3 linked regions of the Lactiplantibacillus plantarum genome follow. The protein of the gene in region 3 interacts with the protein of the main gene of each other region in a pairwise test. Links are inferred from orthologs where the notes say so. Each region holds a gene or a part of one and is shown on either strand. Other genes may lie near its edges. The genes, in order: mreB, E5260_RS10015 and tuf.

Evidence for each region.
Region 1: the proteins of tuf (region 3) and mreB interact in binary tests that used the Bacillus subtilis proteins (3 or more experiments, as listed by UniProt). The link is inferred for Lactiplantibacillus plantarum from one-to-one orthologs.
Region 2: the proteins of tuf (region 3) and E5260_RS10015 interact in binary tests that used the Bacillus subtilis proteins (3 or more experiments, as listed by UniProt). The link is inferred for Lactiplantibacillus plantarum from one-to-one orthologs.

What each region holds. Positions count from the first base shown.
Region 1 is NZ_CP039121.1:2,178,588-2,181,722, reverse strand. Bases 121-3,094 are described here. They hold mreB (rod shape-determining protein), read left to right. Parts: upstream 121-1,093; coding sequence 1,094-2,095; downstream 2,096-3,094. Other genes in these bases: E5260_RS10200 (FtsW/RodA/SpoVE family cell cycle protein), read left to right, coding at 2,733-3,094; E5260_RS10205 (DUF2969 domain-containing protein), read left to right, coding at 2,358-2,585; yidD (membrane protein insertion efficiency factor YidD), read left to right, coding at 2,102-2,374; E5260_RS10220 (GNAT family N-acetyltransferase), read left to right, coding at 416-970; murA (UDP-N-acetylglucosamine 1-carboxyvinyltransferase), read left to right, coding at 121-308. Outside these bases: more of murA, read left to right, coding at 1-120; more of E5260_RS10200, read left to right, coding at 3,095-3,135. UniProt on the Bacillus subtilis protein: Forms membrane-associated dynamic filaments that are essential for cell shape determination. Acts by regulating cell wall synthesis and cell elongation, and thus cell shape.
Region 2 is NZ_CP039121.1:2,136,818-2,139,970, forward strand. What follows is about bases 162-3,153. They hold E5260_RS10015 (rod shape-determining protein), read right to left. Parts: upstream 2,164-3,153; coding sequence 1,159-2,163; downstream 162-1,158. Other genes in these bases: mreD (rod shape-determining protein MreD), read right to left, coding at 162-230; mreC (rod shape-determining protein MreC), read right to left, coding at 243-1,088; E5260_RS10020 (JAB domain-containing protein), read right to left, coding at 2,389-3,024. In the rest of the region: more of mreD, read right to left, coding at 1-161.
Region 3 is NZ_CP039121.1:1,953,947-1,957,093, reverse strand. What follows is about bases 3-2,988. They hold tuf (elongation factor Tu), read left to right. Parts: upstream 3-894; coding sequence 895-2,082; downstream 2,083-2,988. Other genes in these bases: tig (trigger factor), read left to right, coding at 2,286-2,988; E5260_RS09080 (hypothetical protein), read left to right, coding at 3-680. In the rest of the region: more of E5260_RS09080, read left to right, coding at 1-2; more of tig, read left to right, coding at 2,989-3,147. UniProt on the Bacillus subtilis protein: GTP hydrolase that promotes the GTP-dependent binding of aminoacyl-tRNA to the A-site of ribosomes during protein biosynthesis.

The sequences.
Region 1 (3,135 bases), 220 kb from region 3 along the record:
TTGATGAGTTACGGCGAATGAACGCCGACTTCAAAGTTGAAGGGCGCTCCGTCATTATGTATGGTCCCACTGACTTTAACGGGGCCCAGGTCACTGCGACGGATCTTCGGGCAGCTGCAGCGTTAGTAATCGCTGGACTGGTCAGTCGGGGTTACACTGAAGTGACTAATTTGAAGTATCTTGATCGGGGCTACTTTAACTTCCATGGTAAGCTGGCTAAATTAGGTGCTGAGATTAAACGAGTTGATGTTCCCGATGGCACCGTTTATGCGTTGAATCCTGATTTTGCGAACGAAGCTGCGGAATAAATCGAAATAAATGCTTACAAAACCTTCAAAGTGCGATAAACTCGTTTTTGAAGGCTTTTTTGTGGCGAAGCGGGGTAACCCGGCGCCAACATTCAGGAGGACAACTTATGTTTATTAATATTATCGACAAACACATTTCATTGAAACCAACTGAAGTGGCTGACGCGGAGCCGCTTTTCGACTTAGTTGATCATAATCGCGACCATTTGAAGTTATGGATGCCGTGGGTTGATGCGACGGCGACCGTGCAAGACGAGCGTCATTTTATCGAATCAATGTTGACCAAGCAGGCTCATGGACAGGTGTTTATCACCACCATCATTGTGGATGGCGAAGTCGCTGGGATGCTAGACTTGCATAATATTAGTGCCATTAATCACAACGGTGAGATTGGCTACTGGCTGGGCCAGAAATATACTGGTCGTGGCGTCATGACTAAAGCGCTCGAACGATTAGAAGAAATTGCTTTTACGGAGCTTGATCTGCACAAGGTCATCTTAGGTGCAGACGTTGCCAACCAGGCAAGTCGGGCTGTTGCTGAGCGACGCCAATATCATTTGGATGCGACCCTGCCAGAAAATATCTTGTTAAATGGTCAATATCGTGATGAAGCAATTTATTCGCTGACGGTCGATGAGTGGTCGAAACGACAGGATGATTAGGCACAGCCAATTGATTGGTAGTGACAAATGAACGAGTGGCTAGGACAGCCGTCAGTTCTCATCAACTGTAGAGTATGGTATAATGATTAGTCGTATAATTGTATGTTTGAGAGGAGCAAAAACATGGCTTTAGATATTGGTATTGACTTAGGTACTGCCAATGTTTTAATTTACGTATCGGGTAAGGGCATCGTCCTTAACGAACCATCCGTGGTCGCTATCGATACGAACACGAATCAAGTGTTGGCAGTCGGGTCCGAAGCCTACCAAATGGTTGGAAAGACGCCTAGTAACATTCGGGCAATTCGACCATTAAAAGACGGAGTAATTTCGGATTTTGATGTCACCGAAGAAATGCTGTCCTATTTTATTAAAAAATTAAATGTCCGTGGCATTATGTCGCGGCCAAGTATCATGATCTGTACCCCAACGAACACTACTGAAATTGAACGCAAGGCAATCTTGCAAGCTGCTGAAAAATCTGGCGGTAACAAGGTTTACTTGGAAGTTGAACCAAAAGTGGCGGCTATTGGCGCAGGGATGGATATTTTCCAACCACGTGGGAACATGGTCATTGATATTGGTGGTGGGACTAGTGATATCGCTGTCCTATCATTAGGTGACATTGTGGCAAGTAGTTCGTTACGAATGGCCGGCGACCGGATGAATCAGGACATCGTGAACTACGTCAAAGATCAACATCACTTGTTGATCGGTGAACGCAGTGCAGAACAAGTTAAGATTCAAATCGCACAAGTTTTCAAGCAGGACGGCGATGATGATAAGGTCACCCAAGTTCGTGGTCGAGATACTGTGACGGGGATGCCGCGCTCAATTGACATTGACTCCAATCAAGTTGAAGAAGCTATTCACGAAACGCTGATGCAGATCGTTAGCACGGCCCATCACGTGATGGAAACTTTACCACCAGAAATTGCGGCCGATATTATTGACCGTGGAATTACGTTGACTGGTGGTGGCGCACTGTTGAGTGGCCTCGATCAATTGATCAGTGAAAACTTAAAGGTGCCCGTAATGGTTGCCGAACACCCATTGAACAACGTTGCTCAGGGGGCTGGGATTTTACTTGAACATATGCAGAAAACTGCTAAGAACAAGAAATAAATTACGATGCGACGGTTATTAATGAAAGGCATCCGCTTTTATCAGCGGGCCTTTTCTGCGTTTAGTCCGGCTCATTGTCGCTATTATCCAACCTGTTCTAATTACACGTTAGAAGCGATCGATCGGTTTGGCGCAGTTAAAGGCGTTCTAATGGGAGTTGCACGTATCTTACGTTGTCAGCCCTTAGTTAAGGGCGGCTTTGATCCGGTACCAGCCCATTTTTCATTGCGTCGTAATCCGCAATACAAGGAGGAAGACCACCGTGGCAAGAAAAGATAAGGCGATTTCGGTCACTTTAAACGAAACTAAGGTCAACGGTCAACCAGTTACCGAAGTTTTGATCGGTAAACAAGTGATTGGACAAGTGACTCAAGTCGGTGAACGATTTGAAGCTGAAATGGTTAGTGACAACCAACCATTTGCGCATACCAAATCTTTTGATGAGAGTCTGCAAGAGATCTTGTCGGCTTACCATCTACACAAAGGCTAATTTTTAGTAAACCTTCAACCTGGTTCCGAGAATTCGGCACCAGGTTGTTGTATAATAAAAACTATCTTAAAGTACAAAATGATATTGTGAATAGGGTTAGTCTGACGCGTGCGGTGGGCTAATCCCAACAGGTTAGGAGCGTTATTTGTGGCAGAAGAATCTAGACTCCGCAGTCAAGACGAGGATTCAAGAATTGACTGGGGTATCATATTTTCAGTGATGATGCTAGGATTGATCGGGCTGGCGTCGATTTATGTCGCCGCAGTGCACGACTCTAGTTCAGTAAACGTCACGAAGCAGGTGATTTCTCAAGTCATGTGGTTCGTGATTGGGACCGCGATTGCCGTAATTGTGATGCAATTTGATTCGGAACAGTTATGGCGAGTGGCACCGATTGCCTATTGGTTTGGGATCTTCCTGCTTGCGGCCGTTTTGGTCTTGTACAGTAGATCACTGTTTGCGAGCACTGGGGCTAAAAGTTGGTTCGCAGTTGGTTCCTTGACGTTGCAACCGTCTGAAGTCATGAAGCCCGCCTTCATCTTGATGCTTG
Region 2 (3,153 bases), 180 kb from region 3 along the record:
TAGTACCAGTCAAACACCAAGCCCACGAATGCAGACCAAATTCCAACCGACAGATTATCACGGTCATCTAAAAAGACAGCGAAGACAATCCACAGTAAAACTAGGTGTAAGACACTGGCGTAGGGGTAACTAAATAGTTTACCGGCAAAAACATTTGACACCGAGCCGTCTAAAAAGAGTGCAACAAATAACCCAATTGGAAAGATGATTTTTAATCTTGAGTAACGCACCGTTGCACCTCCCTATTGTTCAGCGACCGTCACAACTGTTAAGTCACTAAGGTCCGCTGCGGGTGTGATTTCCACTTCGGATGCTAGCCCGTAATCATCCTGCTTGACACTAGCAACCGTGCCGACATAAAGTCCCTTCGGCGTATTGCCGCCTAAACCACTCGTCACGACTTTATCGCCTTTTTTGATTTTAACGTTAGACGTCACGGAACCCATCTCTAAAAGATTATTGCTCTTATCATAACCTGAAATAATCCCGTTAACAGTCTTACCAGCACTATTCGTAATCTGAATAGCAAACTTATTCGAAGACGAACTCGTATTAGAAATTAATTCAACCTTAGAATTCGTTTGGTTAACTTCCACGACCCGGCCAATTAAACCCTTTTGTGACATGACAGGCATATTCTTCTTTACACCGGATGTCGCACCCTTAGAGATCACGAGTTGGTTCATCCAAGATGATGGTGTCCGCGTCAAAACATTGGCGGTCACCGTCGTATAATCAGATAACGAATTATTTAATTTCAACTGCTTGCGTAACTGCTTGTTTTCCGCACGCGTCGTCTGGGCACTAACCTTGGCCTGCGCCAGTTGGTCAACTTGCTTCTTCAATTTTTGATTTTCTTGATAGGTGTTCAACAAGTCAGAAACTGAGTTGGTCGCACTCTGTAAGCCATTGACTGGCCAAGCAATCACCCGGTCAACCGCACCAGCCACATCGTTTCCGAATTGTTGGATCAATGGTGGTGTCGATTTCTTATCACGAATGGCTACTGAGACACTCATCAAGCCGAAACTAATAATGAACACGACAATCGCAATCACTAGTTTTCGGTTAGAAAAAAACTTTTGCATAATGAACCCCCGGTCGAAAATTCAATGATTTAACAATAAATAAGCGGGAAGACGTCTTCCCGCTCACCTGTTATCGCTTTTTCATAACGTCGATGCTCTTGAGTGATTCACCGGTCCCAACTGCAACACAGTCAAGCGGTTCGTTAGCGATGAAAACCGGTACTTTGGTTTCGTCCGCAATCACTTCGGAAAGATTCTTCAATAAGGCACCACCACCGGTCAAAACAATCCCGTGGTCAATTACGTCAGAGGCAATTTCTGGGGAAGTTTCTTCAAGGGTTTCTTTAATGGCTGAAATAATTTCAGAGACCACTTCTTGGATGGCTTCTGAAACATCTACAGATGAGATTTCAACCGTCTTTGGTAAGCCCGACAAAAGATCTCGTCCACGAATCGTTGACCCTTCCAAGTCTTCAGCGGCTTCCAAAGAAGCTGAGCCACAGTCGATTTTAAGTTGTTCGGCTGTGCGTTCACCAATTAAAAGATTAAACTTCTGGCGAACATGGTAAATGATTGAGTCATCGATCTTATCGCCAGCCATTCGAATTGAACGACTTGATACGATTCCACCTAAGGAAATTGTCGCAACATCGGTAGTCCCACCACCAATATCAACGACCATGCTCCCAGTTGGATCCATGACTGGAAGCCCTGCACCAATAGCGGCTGCAAATGGTTCTTCAATGACATATGCATCCCGCGCACCTGCAACCCGTGTTGCATCAATAACGGCCCGCTTTTCAACTTCGGTAACCCCACTTGGTACACAAACCATGACGTATGGCTTACCATTTGAGCGGCCGAGTGTCTTTTGAATAAAGTACTTCATCATCGCAACGGTCGTATCGTAGTCCGCAATAACGCCATCCTTCATTGGCCGAATCGCCACAATGCTTGCTGGGGTTCTCCCAATCATATCCCGTGCTTCTGAACCAACTGATACAATTTCACCAGTTTTCGTGTTCTTCGCAACTACGGATGGTTCACGTAATACGATGCCCTTGCCGTCAACGTACACAATTGTGTTGGCCGTACCGAGATCGATCCCGATATTCTTTGTCCCAAATCCGAACACTACATTCATCCCTTCATCATTAACAAATTTAATTTTTTATTTAGTCATAATAGTAAGTATTATAGCATAGTCGCACTGCATTAAAAAAGCATTGCCTGAGTCCTAGCATACCGTAAATTAATGAAAAATACAGTCCCACTATTTAACTTAGATAAAATTTAACAAAAAAACGCGATCAGGCCGATTAAATTATCGGTCCTAACCCCGTTATTTTACCACATTCTGTTACGAATCCGTATTACAATTTAACACGCCCTGCTCGGCAAAACTAAAGTAATCGTTTACACCGATAATAAAGCTATCCAAGAGCGGTAACCCCATCAGTTCACAAGCCAGTTGTAACCGCTTGGTAAATTCAACGTCTTTTTTTGACGGCGTCACATCACCACTCGGATGATTATGTGCAATAACGACCCGGGCAGTCGGTGTCGTTAGGGCAACTTTAATAATTTCCCGCGGTTGAGCCGGACAACTATTGAGCGTGCCCTGAAAGACGACCTGGCGTTTGATCACTTGATTTTTCGTATCTAAGCATAACAATTGCAACTGTTCCTGCTCTAAGTTGGCAAAGTCCCGTGCTAAAACGGCTCCCAGTTGTTCACTACCATATACCTGCCCCAAAATTAATCGACTTGGCCGGGGTAATAGTTGCCCACATCTGAGCGCCACGATTAAACCTTGCCAGCGCGGATTTTCAGACGACTCATGTAACCACTCTATAGCGTCCTCTATCGGGTACTCACGCTCAAAGGCCTGCATCGCGCTAGTCACCGCGTCGTTGGGTAAAAACGTCCCAAAGTAGGCTTGCATTAATTCACGAACTTGTGCTGTCGGTATTTGTTCTTCGCTGATCATCGTCATTGAAACCACCCTTTCTACCTAGTAGTTTCGTAAAGTGACCGGCTAACCATTAATTCACCGACATTTTAACGCAATTTTTTCAGTTAACTCACAATCATCTTTGATAATATCAGTACCAGGGACGCAGTA
Region 3 (3,147 bases):
CATTGGTTGCTAATCATGACTTCATTTCTGCCCACATTATGATCAAGGCACGCCCAACGAGTGCGTGGACTACGGCTGCAAACACAACTTTAAAAGCGGCGGAGAGTACGGCTGAGCGAACGCTAGGATCGACATTGACCACAACAATGCGTCATTTTTATCATTTATCTGACCAGCCCGTCCAGAAACAGGTGGCAGGTTTGCAAGCAGCCCGTCACCTGCCATATGAGCGCTATCTGACGGCAGCCAAGTTTCTATTAGTAGATCCGTTTTTGCATCCCTTAACACGAGTAGAAGTGTTATATACACTGTACCAATTGCAAGTATCAGAGACGGTCAAGATGCAGTGGCTACTGGATGAGAAGATGTTGACACTGTGTCCAGCAAAGTTAGTCGCACTCGGTCAGGACGAGACGAGCAAGGCCGTTTACCATGCTTTGAAAGTGCGACTTGGTAATCAAGATGTCTTTTTATATGAAAGCTTACGAGAACTTTTACAATTGCAATTAATGTATTTATATCCATGCGCTGCACAGGTTATTACAGATTCCACGGCTTGGATCGATCTTTTGATTAGTTTGCAAACTGGGCAGACGATAACGCCGTCTGATGACCAAACTGAAAAAATGATGAAAATTCAGCAAAAAATTCAGCAATTTAGCCTTGATTTACAATCATAAGCGTGTGTAATAAGAATTTACTAACAAAAATTCAATTTTTTGAATAATATCTGTTTACAAATCAGATTAGGCTATATATAATATTTAAGGATTCTCAGTGATGGGTGCGCGATTTGGCCTTTTCACTAGGATGTAGTATAATACTAACTAAAGAATTGTTGAGACCATTTTGGCCTCGACGTTATTCTTGCGAAAATCACAGGAGGTTTCATTAATGGCAAAAGAACATTATGAAAGAACAAAACCCCATGTAAACATTGGTACTATTGGCCACGTTGACCATGGGAAGACTACTTTGACCGCTGCAATCACTAAGGTATTAGCATCTAAGGGCTTGGCTAAAGAACAAGACTTTGCTTCTATCGATGCTGCTCCGGAAGAACGTGAACGTGGTATTACTATCAACACTGCCCACGTTGAATACGAAACTGAAAAGCGTCACTACGCTCATATCGATGCCCCAGGACATGCTGACTACGTTAAGAACATGATTACTGGTGCCGCTCAAATGGACGGTGCGATCTTAGTTGTTGCCGCAACTGATGGTCCTATGCCACAAACGCGTGAACACATCCTCTTGGCTCGCCAAGTTGGTGTTGACTATATCGTTGTCTTCTTAAACAAGACTGATCTTGTTGACGATGACGAATTAGTTGACTTGGTTGAAATGGAAGTACGTGAATTACTTTCAGAATACGATTTCCCTGGTGACGATATTCCTGTTATCCGTGGTTCAGCGCTTAAAGCACTTGAAGGCGACCCAGAACAAGAAAAGGTTATCATGCACTTAATGGATGTTGTTGATGAATACATCCCAACTCCAGTTCGTGATACTGAAAAGCCTTTCTTGATGCCTGTTGAAGACGTCTTCTCAATCACTGGTCGTGGGACTGTTGCTTCTGGTCGTATCGATCGTGGGACTGTTAAGGTCGGCGACGAAGTTGAAATCGTTGGTTTACACGAAGATGTTCTTAAGTCAACTGTTACGGGTCTTGAAATGTTCCGTAAGACACTTGACTTAGGTGAAGCCGGGGATAACGTTGGTGCGTTATTACGTGGTGTTAACCGTGAACAAGTTGTTCGTGGCCAAGTTTTGGCTAAGCCAGGTTCGATCCAAACCCACAAGAAGTTCAAGGGTGAAGTTTATATCTTGAGCAAAGAAGAAGGTGGCCGTCATACGCCATTCTTCTCAAACTATCGTCCACAATTCTACTTCCACACCACTGATATCACTGGTGTTATTGAATTGCCAGACGGCGTTGAAATGGTTATGCCTGGTGACAACGTAACGTTCACTGTTGAATTGATTCAACCAGCTGCCATCGAAAAGGGTACCAAGTTCACGGTTCGTGAAGGTGGTCATACTGTCGGTGCCGGTGTTGTTTCAGAAATTGATGACTAATCTCTAACTGATTTTCATTGATTGATCTAAGCGACTTGGAAGTCTTCTTCCAAGTCGCTTTTTTTAAGAAAAACGAACAATAAATCGCGAGCTTACGCGCTTTTTTAGCCAATTTGGTTTACTTTACGGTGTCGATAGGTTAAACTTAACAAGTATGCAATTGACTAGAATTGTAGAAATTATAATGTTTCGGAGGGAATACAATGGCTGCAAAGTGGGAAAAGAAAGAAGGCAACCAAGGCGAATTAACATTCGAAATTGGTGCTGATAAAATTAGTGAAGGTATCGACAAGGCCTTCCAACGGACTAAAAAGAACTTAAATGTTCCTGGTTTCCGTAAGGGTAAGGTTCCACGTCAAATCTTCAATCAAATGTATGGTGAAGAAGCACTTTATCAAGATGCTTTAAACATCGTGCTCCCAGAGGCATATGAAGAAGCAATCAAGGAAACTGAAATCGAACCAGTTGATCAACCTCAAATCGATGTTGATAGCATGGAAAAAGGTAAGCCTTGGGTATTAAAGGCCGTTGTAACGGTTAAACCAGAAGTTAAGCTTGGTCAATACAAGGAACTTAGTGTAACGCGTCAAAATACTCGCGTTTATGCTAAGGATGTTGATGCCGAATTAGAATCACGGCGTGAAAAACAAGCTGAATTAGTTCTGAAGGAAGACCAACCAGCCGCTAAGGGCGATACGGTGGTTATTGATTTCAAAGGATTCGTTGATGGCGAACCATTTGAAGGTGGCGAATCAGAAAACTACTCACTTGAATTAGGTTCTAACTCATTCATCCCTGGTTTTGAAGACCAATTAGTTGGTGTCAAGGCTGGCGACGAAACTGAAGTTAAGGTAACGTTCCCTAAGGATTACCAAGCTGAAGACTTACAAAACAAAGAAGCCACTTTCAAAGTGACAGTTCATGAAGTCAAGACTAAGGAACTCCCTGAATTAGATGACGAATTTGCCAAGGATGTTGACGAAGATGTTGACACACTTGAAGAATTAAAAGCTAAGATCAAGGACGAACTTAAGGAACAAAAGGAATCCGCTGCGCATGATGCAA